Regions from separate parts of the Amycolatopsis sp. M39 genome, predicted to be linked through region 1. Evidence: riboswitches for the same ligand, from Rfam matches in the RefSeq annotation. Region 1 holds a riboswitch; the other holds the start of a gene.
What was found. A riboswitch is a leader RNA that binds a small molecule or an ion and turns the genes downstream of it on or off. The one in region 1 is predicted to bind thiamine pyrophosphate.
Positions count from the first base shown of each region.

Region 1 (9,857 bases):
GCTGCGTCCGCGTCGTGGCTGTCTGCCGCCTCCGCCGTACACAGTGCGCGCGATGGTCGAGGGACGGCCGATCTATCTGGTACCGCGAGAAGACGGCGAACTGGTCCTTGGCGCGACGCAGTACGAAGCCGGTTTCGATCAGGCTGTCACCGCGCGCGGCGTACGTGAGCTGCTGGAAGGCGCGGAACGTATTCTGCCCGGCATCACGGAGTACGCGCTGGTGGAAGTCGCCGCCGGACTGCGTGCTGCGAGCCGCGACGCTCTGCCGTACATCGGCGAAGTGAGCGAAGGCGTGTACGCGGCGACAGGGCATCACCGCAACGGTTTGCTGATGGCACCCGCGACTGCGGACGCTGTGGTCGCGTGGCTGGCCGGCGAAGCCCCGCCGCCGGAGGTCGCCGCGGCAACGCCCTCCCGTCTGGTCGAGAAGGAGCGAGTCTGATGGAGATCAAGGTCAACGGCGAATGGCGGGAATTCCCCGACGACAGCACCGTTTCCGCGGTCCTCGACGCGCTGGGAGCGGAACGCCGCGGCGTGGCCGTCGCGGTCAACGGCGAGGTCGTGCGGCGTGGCGAATGGGAAGAAGCGGTCGTGCCCAAGGGCGCGCAGCTCGAAGTGCTGACCGCGGTTCAAGGAGGTTGAGCATGGACGACCTGATCATCGGCGAACACAAGCTGTCGTCGCGATTGATCATCGGCACCGGTGGCGCGGCGAATCTCGAAGTGCTGGAACGAGCGCTGGTGGCGGCGGGCACCCAGCTCACCACCGTGGCGATGCGCCGCGCTGACGCCGAGGGCGGCTCCGGGGTACTGGAGTTGTTGCGGCGTTTGGACATCGAGCTGCTGCCCAACACCGCGGGCTGCCGGACGGCGGCCGAGGCCGTGCTCACCGCTCAGCTGGCCCGCGAGGCGCTGGAAACGAACCTGGTCAAACTTGAGGTGCACGCCGACGACCGCACCCTGCTGCCCGATCCGCTGGAAACTCTCGAAGCAGCCGAACGCCTGGTGGCGGACGGCTTCACGGTATTCGCCTACACCAACGACGACCCGGTGCTCGCCCTCCGCCTTGAGGAAGCGGGCTGCGCGGCGGTGATGCCGCTCGGTGCCCCGATCGGTACCGGGCTGGGGATCCGGAACCCGCACAACATCGAGCTGATCGTCTCGCGCGCGTCGGTGCCGATCGTGCTGGACGCGGGGATCGGTACGGCGTCGGACGCCACGCTGGCGATGGAACTCGGCTGCTCGGCGGTGCTGCTGTCGACCGCGGTGACCCGGGCGGCGGATCCGGAACGGATGGCGCTGGCGATGCGGAGCGCGGTCGAGGCGGGGTACTTGGCACGGGGCGCGGGGAGGGTGCCGCAGCGGTTTTGGGCGCAGGCGTCCAGTCCGCCTCGCTAGCGGCCTCGTGAGTGTTCATCCCGGTTCTCACCGGGATGAACACTCACGACCACCTTGCCGCGCACCCCGCCTCCCTCAAGCGCCCGATGCGCCTCCGCGATCTCCGCGAACGGAAACACCCGGTCCACCAGCGGTCGCACCAGCCCGGCGGTGACCCACCGGCTCAGGTCGGCGAGCAGATCCGCCTTGGGGTTTCCGCTGAACCCGCGCACCCAGCGGGCGGGGCGCAGGGAGTTCGCCACGACATAGCCGAGTGCGCGAACGGGATGGTCGAGGTCGAACGTGATCACGACCATTCGCCCGCGCGGGGTCAGCAGCCGCCGGAACGGGTCGAGGTCCCGGCCGACCGTGTCGAGGATGACGTCGAACTTCCCGAGGTCGCCCGGATCCCGGTAGTCAAGAGCGACCTCCGCGCCGAGTTCTCTTGCCAGTTGTAGGTTCTTGGCGCTGGTCAGGCCGGTCACGTGCGCGCCCATCGCCTTGCCGAGCTGGGTGGCCACAAAGCCGACCCCGCCGGTCGCGCCGCGGACCAGCAGGCGTTCGCCCGGCTTGAGATGGGCTTTGTCGCGCAGCGCGGTGATCGCGGTGATGCCCGCCAGCAGCGTCGCGGCCTGCGCGGGATCGAGCCCGGCGGGCACGTGGTCCAGCCGGTCGGCGGCCAGCGCGTAGTACTCGGCGGCGGTGCCCATCCGCCGCCCGCCGCCCCAGACGAGATCGCCTGCGGCGAACCGGCTTGTCCCGGGTTCGACGACCTCGCCGACCAGGTCGACGCCGATCCGCTTGGGAAAACGCTTGCCGCTGAATGGAAGCAGCTTCCCGGACCGCATGGCGAGTTCGCCGCCGTTGACTGTCAGCGCGCGCACCCGGACGAGGACTTCGCCGGGACCGGGCACTGGCGTCGGAACAGCGGTCTCGCGCAGGACTTCCGGTGGTCCGTAACGGTCGTAGACGATCGCTCGCATCGAAGTGGAAGGCATGTTCCACTTCTAGCACGGAAAGTGGAAAGGGTCTTCCGATTCACCTAAAGTGAGAGAGTGCCGGAAAGATCGACTCGGTTGCGCACCGACGCCGCCCACAATCGCGCGCACCTGCTGGAGGTCGCCGAGCGCACGTTCGAGGCCGAAGGCCTGGGCGTGTCGATGAGCGAGCTGGCGCGCCGCGCCGGCCTCGGCGTCGCCACCGTGTATCGCCATTTCCCGACCAAGGCCGACCTGGTCGCGGAAGCCTTCGCGGAGCCGATGGCCGAATGCGCGGGCATGCTCGACGAGGCGCTCGCCGATCCCGATCCGTGGCGCGGGTTCTGCCGGGTGATCGAGGAAATGTGCTCGATGCAGGCGCGCAACCACGGTTTCTCCGCCGCGATCGTGACCGCGCTGCCGGATCAAGCCGCCTTCGGACAGCTGCGGGACCAGGCGGTGCAGGCGTTCACCGAGTTGATCCGCCGGGCGCGGGAAGCGGGCGCGCTGCGGGCCGACTTCGCGGTTTCCGACCTGTCGTTGATCTTGCTGGCGAACGCCGGGCTGCGATCGGGCGCGGGAGCCGCGGCACCCGCGGCGTCGCGTCGGCTCGCCGGCTACCTGCTGCAGTCGTTCCGGACGGAGGCCGCCGCGCCGCTGCCGCCGCCCGCGGAGCTTCCGCTCGACGTGTCGGTGCTCTAATCGGGCGGCCAAGCTGTGCAAATAGACGGGTTGTGGTGATTTCGCCCGCGCTTGACACGGATTGAGCACGGGTACGCCGTATGGTTGACGGCACCCTTTCCGGCGCACCCAGCGGCGGGCACCAGCGTCAGAAGGAGCCGATCGTGACTCTTTCCTCGGTCCAGGACGTATCGGGCCGGTTGTACCTAGCGGTGGGGCGGCTTTCGCGGTCGCTTCGGCAGGCGGGCGTGCCCGGACCTGGGCACGGCTCGATCTCCGCGCTGGCCACGCTCGTCCACTTCGGCGAGATGCGCCTCGGCGACCTCGCGGCGAAGGAAGGCGTCGCGGCGGCCACGATGTCGCGGATCGTGGCCACCCTGGTGGAGGCCGGTTACGTCACGCGCGAATCCGACCCGGTCGACCGGCGCGCCTGGCTCGCCCGCGCCACCGAGGAAGGCGAACGCCTCGTCTCCGGCGTGCGGTCCACCCGCGTGCAGGAACTCAACCGCCGTCTCGACCGGCTCACGTCCGAGGCCCGCGAGTCGATCATCGCCGCGCTGCCGGCGCTGGAAGCCCTGATCTCCGACGAGGGCTAGCGCTCTTCCGGGGCGAGTCGCCAGAACGCCGATACGGGGCCGACTTTCGCGCCCATCGGGTAGGAGTGTTCGACGGCCTGGGAGACGAACCACTTGCCGTAGCGCGCCGCTTCGACCACTGGCATGCCTTTGGCCAGCCCGGCGGTGAGCGCGGATGCCATGGTGTCGCCAGCCCCGTGCGTGTGCGGCGTTCGCCAGCGCGGGCCGGGCAGCTCCACGAAGGTCGAACCGTCGAAGAGCAGGTCGACGCATTCCGGGTCGGACTGCAGGTGCCCGCTCTTCACGAGCACGTACTTCGGGCCGAGTTGGTGCAGTACGACGGCCGCGGCGTGCATGCCTTCGCGGTCGGTCACGGTCATGCCGGTGAGCAGCCGCACCTCGTCCAGGTTCGGCGTGAGCACGGTGGCGCGCGGCAGGAGATCGTCGCGCAGTGCGGCAAGGCCGTTGTCGTCGAACAGCGACTGGCCGGTCATCGCCGCGGCCACCGGGTCGACCACGAACGGGATCGCGCCGTCGCGTCCGATCCCGGCCTTGTCACAGGCCGCCGCGACCGCGTGGATGATCTCCGCGGACGCGAGCATGCCGGTTTTCGCCGCGCCGACACCCATGTCCGCCGCGACCGCCTCGATCTGCCCGGCGACGATGTGCGGCGGGAGGTCGGCGCGGTCGTGCACGCCGAGCGTGTTCTGGACGGTGACCGCGGTGACCGCGACCAGGCCGTGTACTCCGCAGGTGAGGAAGGTCCGCAGGTCCGCCTGCAGTCCGGCGGCTCCGCCGGAATCCGATCCGGCGATGGTGAGCGCGGAGGGCGGGCTCGGGTTCTCAGTCATGTGCGCGTTCCGACTTCTGGTCTGGTCCATTGAGGCAACTGTGCTTCATGCACAGTCCACCACGATGGCACAGTAAGCGTTCGTACTGGTCCCCGTGACGAAGGAGACATCAGTGAAGCTCGCCGCGGCCGGTCTCCTGCTCTTGTCCACGTTGGCGGTACCGGGGGTCGCCAGCGCGGACAGTCCCAAGCTCTCGCACGTGACCACGGTCGGCGTGCACAACACCTATGATCCGGCCGCGTACCCGTACCTGGCGCAGGCGCTGGACAACGGCTCGTCCTTGCTCGAACTCGACGTCTGGCCGGACTTGTTCACCCACGAGTGGAAGGTCAGCCACTCCAACCCGTTGGGCAACGGCAACAACTGCGTCGACGCGCACACGGGCGCCGACCTTTACTCCGGCGGGACCAACAAGGACCTCGAATCGTGCCTGGACGACGTCCGGATCTGGCTTGGCGCCCATCCTGGCCGCGGGCCGCTCACGCTGAAGATCGAAATGAAGACTGGCTTCTCGGCGAATACCGGCCTCGGCCCGGCCCAGCTGGACGCCGCGTTCCGCGATCACCTCGGCGATGCGGTGTTCACGCCCGCGGATCTTCTCGGCAGTCACGCCACGCTGGATGAAGCGTCCAAAGCGGACAATTGGCCGGCGCTGGACGCGTTGCGGGGCAAGGTGCTCACCGAGATCATCCCCGGCACCGTCGAAGAGGGAAACCCGACCGACACGCTGCACACGGATGTCGAGTACGCCCGTTATCTGCTGGACCAGAAGGCAGCCGGGAAGCTGAACTCGGTGCAGATCTTCCCGACTGTGCACGGTGCCGCGGGCGGCGATCCGCGCGACAAATACGCCGCGGAGCAGAAACCGTGGTTTGTCGTTTTCGACGGAGACGCGAGCGAATGGCTCGCGAAGGCCGGAATGTCCTGGTGCGACGAAAACCACTACTACGTGGTGCTGACGGACGCCCAGAACGTCGCGCCGGCCATCGACGACCACAACCCGACCGTCGACCAGGCGACACAGCGCGTCGCCGAATTGGCCAAGCAGCACGCGTCCGTGGTGACGTCCGACTGGACCGGCCTCACGACCGTGTTGCCGACCGTGGACGCACGCGGCTAAAAGCGCGGCGGCGGTTTCAGCACCGACATCCGGTATTGGTACACCGCTTGCGCTTCGGCGATCCCCGGCCGGGGCGTGACGCCCGATTTGCGAATCGTTTTGACCGCCGAAGCGGTGCGGTGCTCGGTGACCAGGCCGTCGACCGCGTGCTGGACCTCAAGCGGCAGCCTCGCCCACAACGCTTCCGGTGTTTCGCTCATCCGGCCAGTGTCGCATTCACCGCGGATTCGCGAGCCGCCAGAACGGGGAAACCGGGCCGACGCCGGCACCGAGCGGATACGCCTCCATAACGCAGCGTTCGATGAACCGCTTCGCCTCCGCGACCGCGGTGGGCACGTCCGCGCCCTTCGCGAGCGACGAGGTGATCGCGGACGCCATGGTGTCGCCGCCGCCGTGGGTGTTTTCCGTGTCGATGCGCGGTCCGCTCAGCTCGATTATCGCCGAACCGTCGGTGAGCAGGTCGACGCAGTCGGCGGTGTCGCAGAGGTGTCCGCCCTTGACCAGAACCCACTGGGAACCGAACTCCAGCAACGCTTCCGCGGCCGTGCGCTGACTCGCCGCGTCGGTAACGCTGACGCCGGTCAGCAGCCGGACCTCGTCGAGATTCGGCGTGATGAGCGTGGCGCGCGGGAACAGTTCCGTCCGGATCGCTTCCAGTGCTTCTTCGCGCAGCAGCGCGTGGCCGGTCATCGACGCGGCCACCGGGTCGACCACGAACGGCGTGTCCGTTGTGCGTCCAATGTGGACTTCATCCAGCGTTTTCGCCACCGACTGAATGATTTCCGCGGTGGCGAGCATGCCGGTCTTCGCCGCGTCGACCCCCATGTCCTCGGCGACCGCTTTGATCTGCGCGGTGACGACGTCGACCGGGATCTCGGAGAACCCTTGCACGCCAAGCGAATTCTGCACGGTAACGGCGGTGAGTGCGACCAGTCCGTGCACTCCATTGGCGAAGAACGTGCGCAGGTCCGCCTGCACGCCCGCACCACCGCCGGAATCGGAGCCGGCGATGGTGAGGGCGGTACGCGGGGTGACAGTCACTGGTTGACCACGGGCAGGTAGACCTTGTTGCCTTGCTCGGAAAACTCCACGGACTTCTCGGCCATGCCCGCCTCGATCGCCTCCACAGAGGACAGACCGTGCTCCTCGGCGTACTTGCGCACGTCCTGGGTGATCCGCATCGAGCAGAACTTCGGCCCGCACATCGAGCAGAAGTGCGCGGTCTTCGCCGGCTCCGCGGGGAGCGTCTCGTCGTGGAAGGACCGCGCGGTGTCCGGGTCGAGCGACAGGTTGAACTGGTCGTTCCACCGGAATTCGAAGCGGGCCTTGGACAATTCGTCGTCCCAGTCCTGCGCGTACTGGTGGCCCTTGGCGAGGTCGGCGGCGTGTGCGGCGATCTTGTAGGTGATCACGCCGGTCTTCACGTCGTCGCGGTTGGGCAGGCCGAGATGCTCCTTCGGCGTGACGTAGCACAGCATCGCCGTGCCGTACCAGCCGATCTGCGCCGCACCGATCGCCGAGGTGATGTGGTCGTACGCCGGGGCGATGTCCGTGGCGAGCGGGCCGAGCGTGTAGAACGGGGCCTCGCCGGTGAGCTTTTCCTCCAGCTCCACGTTTTCCTTGATCTTGTGCATCGGCACGTGGCCGGGGCCTTCGATCATCACCTGCACGTCGTGCTCGCGTGCGATGTGCGTCAGCTCGCCGAGGGTTTCCAGTTCGGCGAACTGGGCGCGGTCGTTGGCGTCCGCGATCGAGCCGGGACGGAGGCCGTCGCCGAGGGAGAACGTGACGTCGTACTCGCGCAGGATCTCGCACAGCTCGGAGAAATGCGTGTACAGGAAGGATTCCTGGTGGTGCGCGAGGCACCAGGCGGCCATGATCGACCCGCCGCGGCTGACGATGCCGGTGACCCGGCGCGCGGTGAGCGGGATGTAGCGCAGCAGCACGCCCGCGTGCACCGTCACGTAGTCGACGCCCTGCTCGCACTGCTCGACGATGGTGTCGCGGTAGATCTCCCAGGTGAGCTTTTCCGGCTCCCCGTTGACCTTTTCCAGCGCCTGGTAGATCGGCACGGTGCCGACCGGTACCGGCGAGTTGCGGATGATCCACTCGCGCGTCTCGTGAATCCGCTTGCCGGTGGAGAGGTCCATGATGGTGTCCGCACCCCAGCGGGTGGCCCACACCATCTTGTCGACCTCTTCCTCCACAGAGGACCAGACGGCCGAGTTTCCCATGTTGGCGTTGATCTTCACCAGGAAGTTCTTGCCGATGATCATCGGCTCGGTCTCCGGATGCTTGCGGTTGACCGGAATCACCGCACGACCGCGGGCGACCTCGTCCCGCACGAACTCCGGCGTGCAGCGTTCGCGCGCGGCGATGAACTCCATTTCCCGGGTGACCACCCCGGCTTTGGCCCAGCCCAGCTGGGTGCCCGGCTCCCGCCCGTCAGCCCAGCCGGAGCGGAGCGGGTGCAGTCCATTGTGGACATCGATGTTCGCGTCCGGATCGGTGTAGGGCCCGGACGTGTCGTACACGTCGAAATGCTCCCCGTTCGACAGGTCGATCCGCCGCGCCGGAACCCGCAGTCCGGATTCGGTGCGGTGATAGACCTTGTGCGAGCCGGTGATCGGCCCGGTGGTGACGGACGGGGCGATGGCACCCTGGTTTTCCAGCGTCGTCAACGACGTTCACTCCCTACGCCGGCATTACCCGGTCAGGTTCATGCGGTCGGTGACGCCGGGTGTCCGCGAGATGGACACCAGCCACCCTCTCAGCCCGCCAAGGCGCGAGCTCCCGCGTTGCATTCGGTTGAGGTTGCCCGTCCGACGATGCCATGGCGCCTTGGTCGGGCACAAGGGTTGTGTTTGATTGCCCAGTGCGGCGCCGTGTTTGATTGCCCCGGCTCCGCCGGGGCGCCCGAGATCGCCGGGGAGCTGATTTCTTCCCTCGCTCAGTCCAGAAACCAGCGCGATCTCGGGGTTGTGGTCAAGCGGGTCAGGCGTCTGCCGGTTCCTTCGGCGGCAGCCAGGTCAGGCCGGGCACGCCCCACTTGTTCTTCTTCAGCATCTTCTTCGCCGCGCGCGCGTGGCGGCCGACGAGCCGGTCGAGGTAAATGAACCCGTCGAGGTGATCGGTCTCATGCTGAAGGCACCGCGCGAAGTAGCCGGTGCCCTCGACCTCGATCGGATTCCCCTCGACGTCGAAACCGGTCACCTTCGCCCACGTGGCGCGCCCGGTCGGGTACGACTCGCCGGGGGCGGACAGGCAGCCCTCCCAGTCGTCGTCCGGGTCCGGCATGGTCTCCGGGATCGCGGAGGTCTCCAGCTTCGGGTTGACCACCACGCCCTTGTGCTCGACGCCCTCGTCGTCCGGGCAGTCGTATACGAACACCCGCAGGTCGAGCCCGATCTGGTTGGCCGCGAGGCCCACGCCCTCGGCCGCGTACATGGTCTCGAACATGTCCTCGACGAGAGTGGCGAGTTTGTCGTCGAACTCGGTGATCTCGCGCGTGGGCTGGTGCAGCACGGGTTCGCCGGCGATGCAGATGGGGTGGACGGTCACGGACGCCGAGTTTAGTCGGACCCTTCTGCTACACCTGGATCGGACCGTGACGCGCCGGGTCGGATGCCCATGTCGAGCATGGGTTCCGTGGTTCAATGACGCCCGCGGAAGGACTGCCGACACCGATTGCGAGGACCGCATGGACGCCGCGGAGTCGATGGCTGGAGACCAGCCGTCGCCGCCGGAGAATGTCGGTGGCCTGACCGAACGCGAACTGGACATTCTCGCGTTCGAGCGGCAGTGGTGGCGCCACGCCGGGGCGAAGGAGAACGCCATCCGGGAGCGCTTCGGACTGTCCTCCACCCGTTACTACCAGTTGCTGAACACGCTGCTGGCCAAGCCGGAGGCGGTCGCGGCCGATCCGATGCTGGTCAAGCGGCTGCGCAAAACGCGCGCCGCCCGTCAGCGCAAACGCGGGGCCCGGCGGTTGGGGATCGAGCTGTCATGAGCGTCTTCTCAGGACTGTCCCGGCCGTTGAAGGCCGCGGGCGTCGCGCTGATCGGGGTCGCGGTCGTCGCCGCCGTCATCGGCGGGGTCACCGTGCTCAACACGGGCGGGGACCAGAACGCCGGGCCGAGCACGTCCGGCGAGCCCGCCGCGCCCGGCAGCTCGTCTTCCGCGCCGTCGTCCTCCTCCTCGGCACCCAGCTCCGCGCCGTCGTCGCCCGCTTCGTCGGCGCCGCCCTCGTCGTCCGCCGCTTCCTCGGCCCCGGCGTC
Region 1 covers NZ_LWSF01000004.1:614,755-624,611, reverse strand. The annotation lists gene thiO (glycine oxidase ThiO) at 1-442, shown strand, start outside; gene thiS (sulfur carrier protein ThiS) at 442-642, shown strand; gene A4R44_RS13485 (thiazole synthase) at 645-1,397, shown strand; gene A4R44_RS13480 (NAD(P)-dependent alcohol dehydrogenase) at 1,394-2,374, opposite strand; gene A4R44_RS13475 (TetR/AcrR family transcriptional regulator) at 2,432-3,055, shown strand; gene A4R44_RS13470 (MarR family winged helix-turn-helix transcriptional regulator) at 3,199-3,630, shown strand; gene thiD (bifunctional hydroxymethylpyrimidine kinase/phosphomethylpyrimidine kinase) at 3,627-4,460, opposite strand; gene A4R44_RS13460 (phosphatidylinositol-specific phospholipase C domain-containing protein) at 4,573-5,580, shown strand; gene A4R44_RS13455 (hypothetical protein) at 5,577-5,780, opposite strand; gene thiD (bifunctional hydroxymethylpyrimidine kinase/phosphomethylpyrimidine kinase) at 5,797-6,621, opposite strand; gene thiC (phosphomethylpyrimidine synthase ThiC) at 6,618-8,261, opposite strand; TPP riboswitch at 8,255-8,387, opposite strand; gene A4R44_RS13440 (peptide deformylase) at 8,575-9,141, opposite strand; gene A4R44_RS13435 (DUF3263 domain-containing protein) at 9,281-9,589, shown strand; gene A4R44_RS13430 (LytR C-terminal domain-containing protein) at 9,586-9,857, shown strand, end outside.

Region 2 (9,857 bases), on a different contig from region 1:
TGCAACGTCCTCGAAGTCAGTTCCACTCGCGGCTCGCGGTCTTGCTCGGTTTCGTCCGCGGCTTTCTTCGCGCCGGGCGGGGTCAGGAGCCGTTCGGCGAAGGCTCCGGCTGTCGCTCCGGCGATCCCGCCGACGACCGGCCCGACGACGGGGCCCGCAAGCGATGTCGCACCGGCCGCTACCGCGGTCTTCACCGCGGAGCCGGTCGCCTTCGCCCCGGCAGCAGCCGCTTCGTGGGCGGCTTCCTTGACCTGGCCGGCTACTGCGGCGGCCAGCTTGCCACCCGGTTTCTTCTTCGGCGAAAGCCGGTTGAGCTGTTCGGCAAAGGAACCGCTTTCGTCGTCGAAACCGTCCAGCCACTTCGGATCACGCGGTCCTGGAGACTTCAGTCTGCTGATTGCCCAGGCGCACGCGGATAATACCGGGGAATCCTCAATGAGGGTTCCCTCGGAGTCCACTGTGAAGGCGTACACCGCCGTGGTTCCGTCTTTTCGTCGTTCCTCCGGGGTGTCTTCCTTGCCGAATTGCGCGCTGAGCTCAGCGTGGACCGACGAGACGTCGTACAACGCGCCGTACACGACGAATTGCCAGGTCTTGTCGTGCGGCAACCGGGCCTGGGACAGCGGATGTCCTGCCTCCCACGGGGCTGGCTGGCCCGGCTCGACGTCGCATACGAGGTACTCGGTCTTCGCCATGGAACGAGGCGACGTCAAGTCTGGAATATTCTGCGGACCGAACATTTCCACCGTGCGCCAGAACTGCAGCAGGTGCGCAGCGCGCACATTTTCCTGCACCGGAATGGCTCCCCTCCACTGAGTGCAGCGGGACCATACTCCATGATCCGATTTCGGATCCAGGCGGTGCGTACCGCTACGATCGTCCCTCATTCAGCGAGGGGGTTTGAATGGCGAAAGAACAGTCGTCCCCGATGACACCGCCCTGGACCTATCGCGACGACGTGCTGAGCTATACCTGCTACCTGGCGGGCTTGATGGCGGACAACGCCGACCTCGGCCACGTCGAGGAAGTGCTCGCGCCGTTTCCCGGCCGGAACGTGGCCGGCGAACGATTCTGGGCTACCGGGCAGGTTGTGGTTTCGGACTTCCGTGCGGTCGGAGACGGGAGCTGGAGCGTCTCGACGCCGTTCGTGGCCGGGACGGGCGCACTGGGGGTCGGGCTCGTGGCCGGTTCGCTGGTGGGCGGGGCGATCGCGCGGTCCCGGGCACGGCAGGCGGCGGCCGCGGCCGCGGTTCCGCGCTGGGTGCCGATCGAGCAAGGCGGGCTATACCTGAGCGTGCACGGCTTCCACCTCTACACGCCGCGCGTGCTTTCGTGGCGCTGGGGGGCGATCACTGGCGCGGCGATGGTCGCTCCCGCGGTCGTGCACGTGACGGGGAACAGCAAGGACGGCCCGGTGTCCTGGCTGATCCAGTCGGAGTGGGCCGAACTGCTCTTCGTGACCTGGGCGAACGCCGAACATCCCCGGCATCCGCAGCTCGTCACCGGACAGTGGCTGCCGCCTGGCTGGGTCGAGCACGCGAGGTGGCATCGGAGAGTCCCGGCCTTGCCGCCCGGGGACGCGGTGACCTGACCCGCGCGAGGCAATTTCGGCGAAACGTCCCACTCGTGCCGATCGCTGGCCGATCAGGGCGTTCCCGAGACCGTCAGCGACAACTCGCCGCGGCGAGGTGCGAGGCGTCAGGTCCCGGTGAACCCTGCGGGCCGGCCAGGATGTGGGTGATCGGTCGTGCTCGGGCTCATCGGGATCGCCATGTGCTGGCTCATCCGGATGTTTCCGCTGCCGTGACGCTCAGCCGAGCAGGCCGAGCACGATCATCGACAGGAGGACGACAGCGGTCGAGAAAGCCGCGACCCACGTGCGCTGTGCGGCGGTGAGCTGGGCGGTTGTGCTGTTCATGGCGAGTCCTAGCGGGGCGAGTGCCGACGGTTCCGCTGGGATAGCGCCTTGATCTAGCTCACTGTTACCTCTTGTGATCAAGGTCACGTCGATTACGCGCGGTGTGCCACAGCACCCCGCCCGCGGCGGCCACCATCAGGCCGAACGAACCCATTCCCACCACGAGTGCCTGAACCATGAGGCCTCCTTTCTTCGCGTCTGTCCGGAAGACGCGCGAAGGGGCCGCTTGTGTTGCCAGGGTTGCCGACATCACACCTGGTCAGCGGGCCGCGAGGACCTCGTCGATCTGGCGGGCCAGTGCGAAATCGCGTTCGGTCAGGCCGCCGAGGTAGTGGGTGCTGAGGCGGAAGGTCAGGGTGCGCCAGCGGATGTCGATGTCGGGATGGTGGTCGGCTTCTTCGGCGAGTTCGGCCACCCGGTCCACCACCTCGATCGCCGCCGGAAAGGACAGGAGTTCGACCGTCCGCGCGATGCTGTCGTCCTCGCGCCGCCATTCCGGAACGCTGCCGAGGGCCTGCTCCACTGCCGAGTCGTTCAATAGCTGCGTCATCACTCCATGGTGTCGGCTACGCTGCGGCATTGCCACGGGAGTCCGGTACGCCGGACTGAGAGGCGGGCCGTCAACCCGCGACCGTTCGCACCTGGATCCGGATCATGCCGGCGTAGGGAGGCCGTATCGCTCTCCCTCGTCCGGCGCAGTGCAGGAGGGGAAGAATGATGTCGCGGACCGTCCGCACAGTGGCAGGCCTCGCCGGAGTCTCGATGCTCGCCAGCGCCTGCTCGCTGTCCAGCGGCGACTCGGGCGGGTCGTCCGCGAGCCAGGACCAGCAGACGCCGACCGTCACGCTGGTCACGCACGATTCGTTCGCCGCCCCGCAGGACGTGCTCGACGCCTTCCAGCGCCAGTCCGGGATCAAGCTCAAGATCCTCAAGTCCGGCGACGCCGGCGCGCTCACCAACAAGCTCGTGCTCACCAAGGGCAGTCCGATCGGCGACGTCGCGTACGGCGTCGACAACACTTTCGCCTCGCGCGCGCTCAGCGAGGGCGTCTTCCAGCCCTACACGAGCCCGGAGGCCGACCGCGGCCCGCAGCGCTACTCCGTCGACCCGCAGCACCGGCTGGCGGCGGTCGACCTCGGCGACGTCTGCGTGAACATCGATCCGGCGTACTTCGCGAGCAAGGGCCTCCCGGAGCCGAAGAGCTACGACGACCTCGCCGACCCCAAGTACAAGGACCTGACCGTCGCGGAGAGCCCGGCCACTGCGTCGCCGGGGCTGGCTTTCCTGCTCGGCACGGTCGCGAAGTACGGCGAGAACGGCTGGCAGGGCTACTGGCGGAAGCTGAAGGACAACGGCCTCAAGACCGTCAGCGGCTGGGAGGAGGCCTACACCAAGGACTTCTCCGGCTCGTCGGGCAAGGGCTCGCGGCCGATCGTCGTGTCCTACGCGTCGTCGCCGGCCGCCGAACTCGGCGAGGACGGCAAGCCGCGTACCAAGGCGCTGCTCGACACGTGCTTCCGCCAGGTCGAGTACGCGGGCGTGCTCACCAACGGCAAGCAGATCCCGCAGGCACAGAAGGTCGTCGACTTCCTGTTGTCGCAGCAGTTCCAGACGACGGTCGCGGCGAACATGTACGTCTACCCGGCGCGCCAGGGCGTCGAACTGCCCGCAGGCTGGGCCACCGCGGCTCCGCTGCCGCAGACGCCGGCGACCCTGCCCGCGGACAAGGTGCAGGCCGGCCGGGAGAAGTGGATCGGGGAATGGCGCTCGCTCATGGGCGCGTGATCCCCGCGCGCACTCTCGGGCTCACGCTGCTCGGCTTGCTGCCGGTCGCGTTCCTGGTGGTGTTCTTCGCCTGGCCGGTCGTCGCGATCGTCGGCCGGGGGTTTTCCGCGGGCGGCGTCGACACCGTGCTCGGCGACCCGCAGACGTGGCGGCTCGCCGGGTTCACGCTGGCCAGCGCGGCCGCGTCGACCGCGGTCGCGGTGCTCGCCGGGCTGCCGGTGGCGTACCTGCTGGCGCGAGTCCGGCTGCCCGGGGTCGGACTCGCGCGCACGATCGTGCTGGTCCCGTTCGTGCTGCCGACGGTCGTCGTCGGACTGGCTTTCCGGGCGATCTGGCCGGACGGGGGCGTACTGCCGCTCATCCTGGCCAACGCCTTCTTCAACGTCGCCGTCGTCGCGCGCACGGTCGCCGGACTGTGGGCGCACCTCGATCCGCGAGCGACCGAGGCAGCGCGGGCGCTCGGGGCCTCGCCGTGGCGAGCGTTCCGATCGGTGACTCTGCCCGCGCTCGGCCCGGCTGTCGCGTCCGCCGCCGCAGTGGTGTTTCTGTTCTGCGCCACCAGTTTCGGCGTGGTGCTGATTCTCGGCGGCGGGAGTTATCGGACGCTGGAGACCGAGATCTACCTCCGGACGGTCGACCTGCTGGACCTCTCCGGCGCGGCCGCGTTGTCGCTGATCCAGTTCGCCGCCGTGGTCGCCGCGCTGGTGCTCGGGGCGGTGGCGCGCCGGAAGCGGGAGAACGCGGTGAAGCTGCGGTCCGCGCAGGTCACCGCACGTCGGCCGCGCGGCGGGGAGTGGTGGACAGTCGGCGCGGCGGTCGTGGTGCTCGGTCTGCTGCTGACGCCGATCGTCTCGCTGCTCGTCGAGTCGGTATCGAGTTCGGACGGATGGAGCCTCGCCGGATACCGGGCGCTGAACACTGTCGGGCAGAACGACGCGCTGCAGGTGTCCGGCTGGATCGCAGCGCAGAATTCGCTCGCCGCGGCCACTGACGCGACGCTGCTGGCGATGGCTGTCGGACTGGTCGCCAGCGTCGTGCTGGTGGCGCTTCGCCGTTCGCCCGGCGGGCTGGCACGCGGGATGGGCGAGACCATGGACGTCGCGTTGATGCTCCCGTTGGGCGTGTCCGCGGTGACCGTCGGCTTCGGTTATCTGGTGACGCTCGACGCGTTGCCCGGCGACCTGCGCACGTCGCCGCTGCTCGTGCCGTTCGCCCAAGCGCTGGTGATCATGCCGCTGGTCGTGCGGATGATCCTGCCGGTGCTGCGCGCGGTCGACGTCCGGCTGCGCCAGGCCGCCGCGACGCTCGGCGCGAGCCCGGCGCGGGTGTGGCGGGAGATCGACTTTCCGCTGGTCGCGCGGTCGGTGGTGGCCGCGGCGGGCTTCGGGTACGTCGTCGCGCTCGGCGAGTTCGGCGCGACCAGCTTCCTCGCCCGGCCGGACGCGCCGACGCTCCCGGTGGCCGTCGCGACGCTGATCGGCAGGCCGGGGGAGCTGAACAACCAGATGGCGTACGCCTCGTGCGCCCTGCTCATGGTGGTGACTGTGGTGGCGGTGGCGCTGATCGACCGGTTCGGCTCGGTCCGCGGCCGCAGCACGGTCGGGGAGTTCTGATGGCCTTAACGGTACGGGATCTGACTGTCCACTATGGATCATTCGCCGCGGTCCGCGACGCGAAGCTGGACATCGCCGACGGCGAGGTGCTCGCGTTGCTCGGCCCGTCCGGTTCGGGCAAGTCGACGTTGCTGCGGGCGATCACCGGACTGGAGCCGGTGTCGTCCGGTTCGGTGTCGTGGGACGGTACTGATCTCGCCGCGGTGCCGGTGCACAAGCGCGAGTTCGGTCTGGTGTTCCAGGACGGACAGCTGTTTCCGCACCGCGATGTCGCGGCGAACATCGCGTTCGGCCTGCGGATGCACGGCGTGCCTCGCGAGCGGCACGCGGCACGCGTCGAGGAGCTGCTGAAGCTGGTCGGGCTGGAAGGCTACGAACGGCGACGGGTGACCGAGCTGTCCGGCGGGCAGGCGCAGCGGGTCGCGTTGGCTCGCGCGCTGGCGCCGGAACCGCGCTTGCTGCTGCTGGACGAGCCGCTGTCCGGATTGGACGCCGGCCTGCGCGAGCAGTTGGCGATCGACCTGGCGGATCTGTTGCGGCGCAGCAAAATCACCGCGCTGCTGGTGACGCACGATCAGGAGGAAGCGTTCACCCTCGCCGATCGCGTGGCCGTGCTCGACGCCGGGGAAATCCGGCAGGAGGGCGCGGTCCGGTCGGTGTGGAACAAGCCGGTCGACGACGAAGTGGCGCGATTCCTTGGGGTCACTACGTTCCTGGACGGCACCGCGACCGAAGGGGTGGTGCGGACCAAGCTGGGCACCGTCGAGCTGCAAGGGCTCGACGACGGCCCGGTAAGGCTCGGACTGCGCCCGCATGGCTTGAAAGTGTCCGCCGAAGGCGTGCCCGGCGAAGTGACCGCCGCGGTGCACCGGCGGGAGCACCTGCGGCTGGTCGTCCGGTGCGGCGAGTCCACTGTGGACGCGATCGCTCCGGCGGGGGCGGACTTCCGGGCGGGCGATCCCGTCCGGCTCCAGCCGGATCCGGACGGGATCGCCGTGGTGGGCTGAACCCCCAGGTCAGCCGTCCCGGGTGGCGAGACGCGCGTACGCGAGCGAAAGTCCCACCACGATGTAGCAGACCGCGCGGATCGCGCCGTCGCCGAACCTGGTCAGCATCATCGGATCCTGGAGGACGGCGGCCGGGGCCAGCGTCCAGTCCTGCGTGAGCAGGAACGGATGCAGCCACTTCAGCGAGGTCAGGAAGCCGAGGATGGTGAAGACGATGTTCATCGCCAGCACCGAGGCGACCACGAGCATCGGGTGCTCGGTCCAGCTCGACACCGCCAGCGCGACCGCGCCGACCGCCCACAGCTGCAACACGATCCAGCCGCCGACGAGCAGGATCCGCAGCAGCGCCTCGCCGAGCGACAACGTGGTGCCCGAGAGTGTGAACAGCGAATCCGTGCCGTTGATGATCAACCCGGTGGCCACGCCGGTCACGCACATCGCGAGCACCGCGACCACGGACACCGTCGCCACGCCGAACGCCTTGACCGTCAGCAGCCGTCCCCGGCTCACCGGCGCGATGAGCCAGCCGCGCAGCGTGCCGTGCGCGGCCTCGCCGGCGATCGCGTCCGCACCGGCCATCGCGGAGGCGAGCGGCAGCAGCAGCGTGAGCGTCATGACCATCGCGGCGATCGGCAGCACGAACGCGTTGTTCACCGCGGACGCCAGCAGCGCCCCGCCGCTGTCGTCCGGCGCGTCGCTCCCGGAGTTCTGGCCGACCAGGGTGAGGCCGATCCCGACCACGATCGGCACCAGCGCCAGCAGCCCCAGCACGGCGAGCGTGCGCGGCCTGCGGAAGATCCAGCGCAGCTCCGCGGCGAACAGCCGGAACAACGGCACCGTGTCGTGCCCGGTCCGGCTCACCGGCACCGAAACAGCCATGGCGGTCATGCGTCCCCCTCGGATTCGTCGCCGGCCGCCGATTCCCCTTCGGTCAGCCGCGCGAACAGGTCCTCCAGCCCGGTCCGCGCCCGGGTCGCCTCGTGCACCTCGACCCCCGCTTGCACGAGGACCTGCAGCACTCGCGGCGCGGGCGTGGCGGTGAGGTCGGCGCGGACGCCGTCCGGGGTCAGCCGCGCCCCGATCCGGTTCTCCCGCAACGTTTCCACCGCGTGCTCGGCGTCCGGGGTGCGCACCAGCAGCGCGGCGTTTCCCGACTCCAGCAGGTCGGACAGCTCGCCTTGCGCGACCACCGTGCCGGACTGCAACACCGCCACGTGCGTACAGGTCGCTTCGACCTCAGCGAGCAGGTGCGACGAAACCACCACAGTCACGCCGTCCGCGTGCAGTTCGGCGATGATCCGGCGGATCTCCCTGGTACCCGCCGGATCCAGCCCGTTGGTGGGTTCGTCGAGCACGACCATCCGGCGCGGCACCAGCAGCGCGCTCGCCAAGCCGAGCCGCTGTTTCATGCCGAGCGAATAGCCCTTGTACCGGCGGCGCGCGGCGACCGACAGCCCGACCCGGTCCAGCGCGGCATCGACCGCGCCGGGGATCGCGGGCGACGCCAGCCGCGGTTCGGCCGCGGCGAACCGCAGCAGGTTGTCGCGTCCGGAAAGGAAAGGGTGGAAGCCCGGCCCCTCGACCAGCGCGCCGACGTCCGGCAGCGCGTGCGCGGATTCCTCCGGCATCTTCCGGCCGAGCAGTTCGACCTCGCCCGCGGTCGGGCGGACGAGCCCGAGCAGCATCCGGATCGTGGTCGTCTTGCCCGAACCGTTGGGCCCGAGCATGCCGAGAACGGCGCCTTCGGGCACGTCCAGGTCCACGTGGTCCACCGCGACCGTGCTGCGGTAGACCTTGCGCACCCCTCGGGTGCGCGCGGCCAGCGGGACCGCCGGGGCGGGCGCCTCCTCGGAGATGCCCGCCCCGGTTTCGACCGCGGTGCTGGTCACTTGGCGCCCAGCGCTTCGTAGAGGACCTGCTCCGGGACCGCGCCGGCGGCGAACCGGCCGTCGTCGGTCAGCACCGCGCCGCCCACCTTCGTGGTGAAGAGGTAGCCGCTGCCCCACGGGCCGTTGACCCGCTTGGCGAACCGGCTCAGCATCTTCTGCACGTCCGCGCCGCCCTTTTCGTCGCCCTGTGCCTGCTTCGGCTTCATCAGGTCCGCGGGCACCTTGCCGGTGACGACGGTGTCCCAGCCGTCGCCGACGAGCTTGGTGGCCTGCTTGGCCTCGTTCGCGAGCGCCTTGTCGCGGTCGTCGATCTTGGCCTGCTTCTCGGTCACCTTCGCGCCCTTGGACGGGGAGAAGGCGAACAGGTCGGCCGACTGGCCGGCGAACTCGATCTTGCTGAACGCCAGCTCCAGCGCCGGGGCGGTGGTTCCGTTGCTCAGCACCGAAAGCCGCAGCGGCATCCGGGTCTGCGAGTCGACCGCGACGCGGATCTCGCGCAGCAGCGTGCGCTCGGTCGGCTTCGGCGTGAGGACCAGCTCGTACGCCGGCCGGTCGGCGACCGTGGCCGTGCCGTCGACCGCGACGTTGCTGCTCTCGCGCACCTTGGCGAGCAGTTCCTTGGCCGCCGTGGACGGGTCGGCGGTCTTGCCCTCGACCGGTGCGTGCTTGGTCGCGACGTCCGCCGGGACCGTCGTCTTGGTCGCGCTGTTGGTCTTGGAGTCGTAGTCCCACACGGTGTTGCCGTTGTGGATGATCGTCTCCTGCGCCTGCCCCTTGGTGAGCGACACCTTCGTCTTGCCCGCGCCGTCGCTGAACACCTGCGCCGAGTCGATGCCCAGCGCGCTCGCCCCCGGGACCGCGCCGGTCGCCATCTTCGGCAGGCCGAGGTCATTGCTCACCGTGACCGTGCCGTCGAACGGCGCCGGCTTGGCGGTGACCACCGACTGGACCAGTTCCTCCGCGCTGACCTGAGGCAGCTTCGGCGCGTCCCCCGCCGAGGCAGGCATTGCCACCACGACCAGTCCGCCCACGCCGAGCGCGGTGCCGACGACGGCCGCGGTGATGGCCTTCTTCTTCGGATCCATCTCGTCTCTCCCTGTGTTCCCGGGCTCTGGTGGGCCCGGCTCCCGGTGCAGACGTTCCCCCGCCGAGGCTGAGATACCCCTGAATGTTCGGCCCGTTCAGCTGAGATGGCACTGAGAGTACGCGCGTCAACTGCACAAACCGGCCATGATGAGGATCGTGAAACCTCGGGTGCTGGTGGTCGACGACGAACCTGGTGTGCGCAAGGCGCTGCAGCGCGGCCTGCGCGCGGAGGACATGGACGTGGTCACCGCCGCGGACGGGCCGACCGGGCTGCAGCTCGCGCGCACCGGCTCGTTCGACGTTGTGCTGCTGGACATCATGCTGCCCGGCCTGTCCGGCTATCGCGTGCTGGAACGGCTGCGCGCGGAGAACGTGACCACGCCGGTGCTGCTGGTGTCGGCGAAGGACGGCGAGATCGACCAGGCAGACGGCCTCGACCTCGGCGCGGACGGTTACCTCGTGAAGCCGTTCTCGTTCGTCGTGCTGGTCGCGCAGGTGCGGGCGGTGCTGCGCCGTGCCGGGCCGGACGCCTCGCGCGGAGCGCTGAAACTCGGTGCGC
Region 2 covers NZ_LWSF01000001.1:496,872-506,728, forward strand. The annotation lists gene A4R44_RS02390 (DEAD/DEAH box helicase) at 1-695, opposite strand, end outside; gene A4R44_RS02395 (hypothetical protein) at 905-1,591, shown strand; gene A4R44_RS02400 (4a-hydroxytetrahydrobiopterin dehydratase) at 2,178-2,468, opposite strand; TPP riboswitch at 2,493-2,604, shown strand; gene A4R44_RS02405 (thiamine ABC transporter substrate binding subunit) at 2,636-3,703, shown strand; gene A4R44_RS02410 (iron ABC transporter permease) at 3,679-5,316, shown strand; gene A4R44_RS02415 (ABC transporter ATP-binding protein) at 5,316-6,323, shown strand; gene A4R44_RS02420 (ABC transporter permease) at 6,333-7,211, opposite strand; gene A4R44_RS02425 (ABC transporter ATP-binding protein) at 7,208-8,212, opposite strand; gene A4R44_RS02430 (hypothetical protein) at 8,209-9,297, opposite strand; gene A4R44_RS02435 (response regulator transcription factor) at 9,443-9,857, shown strand, end outside.
Region 2: another riboswitch for thiamine pyrophosphate. It lies ahead of A4R44_RS02405 (thiamine ABC transporter substrate binding subunit); the one in region 1 lies ahead of thiC (phosphomethylpyrimidine synthase ThiC).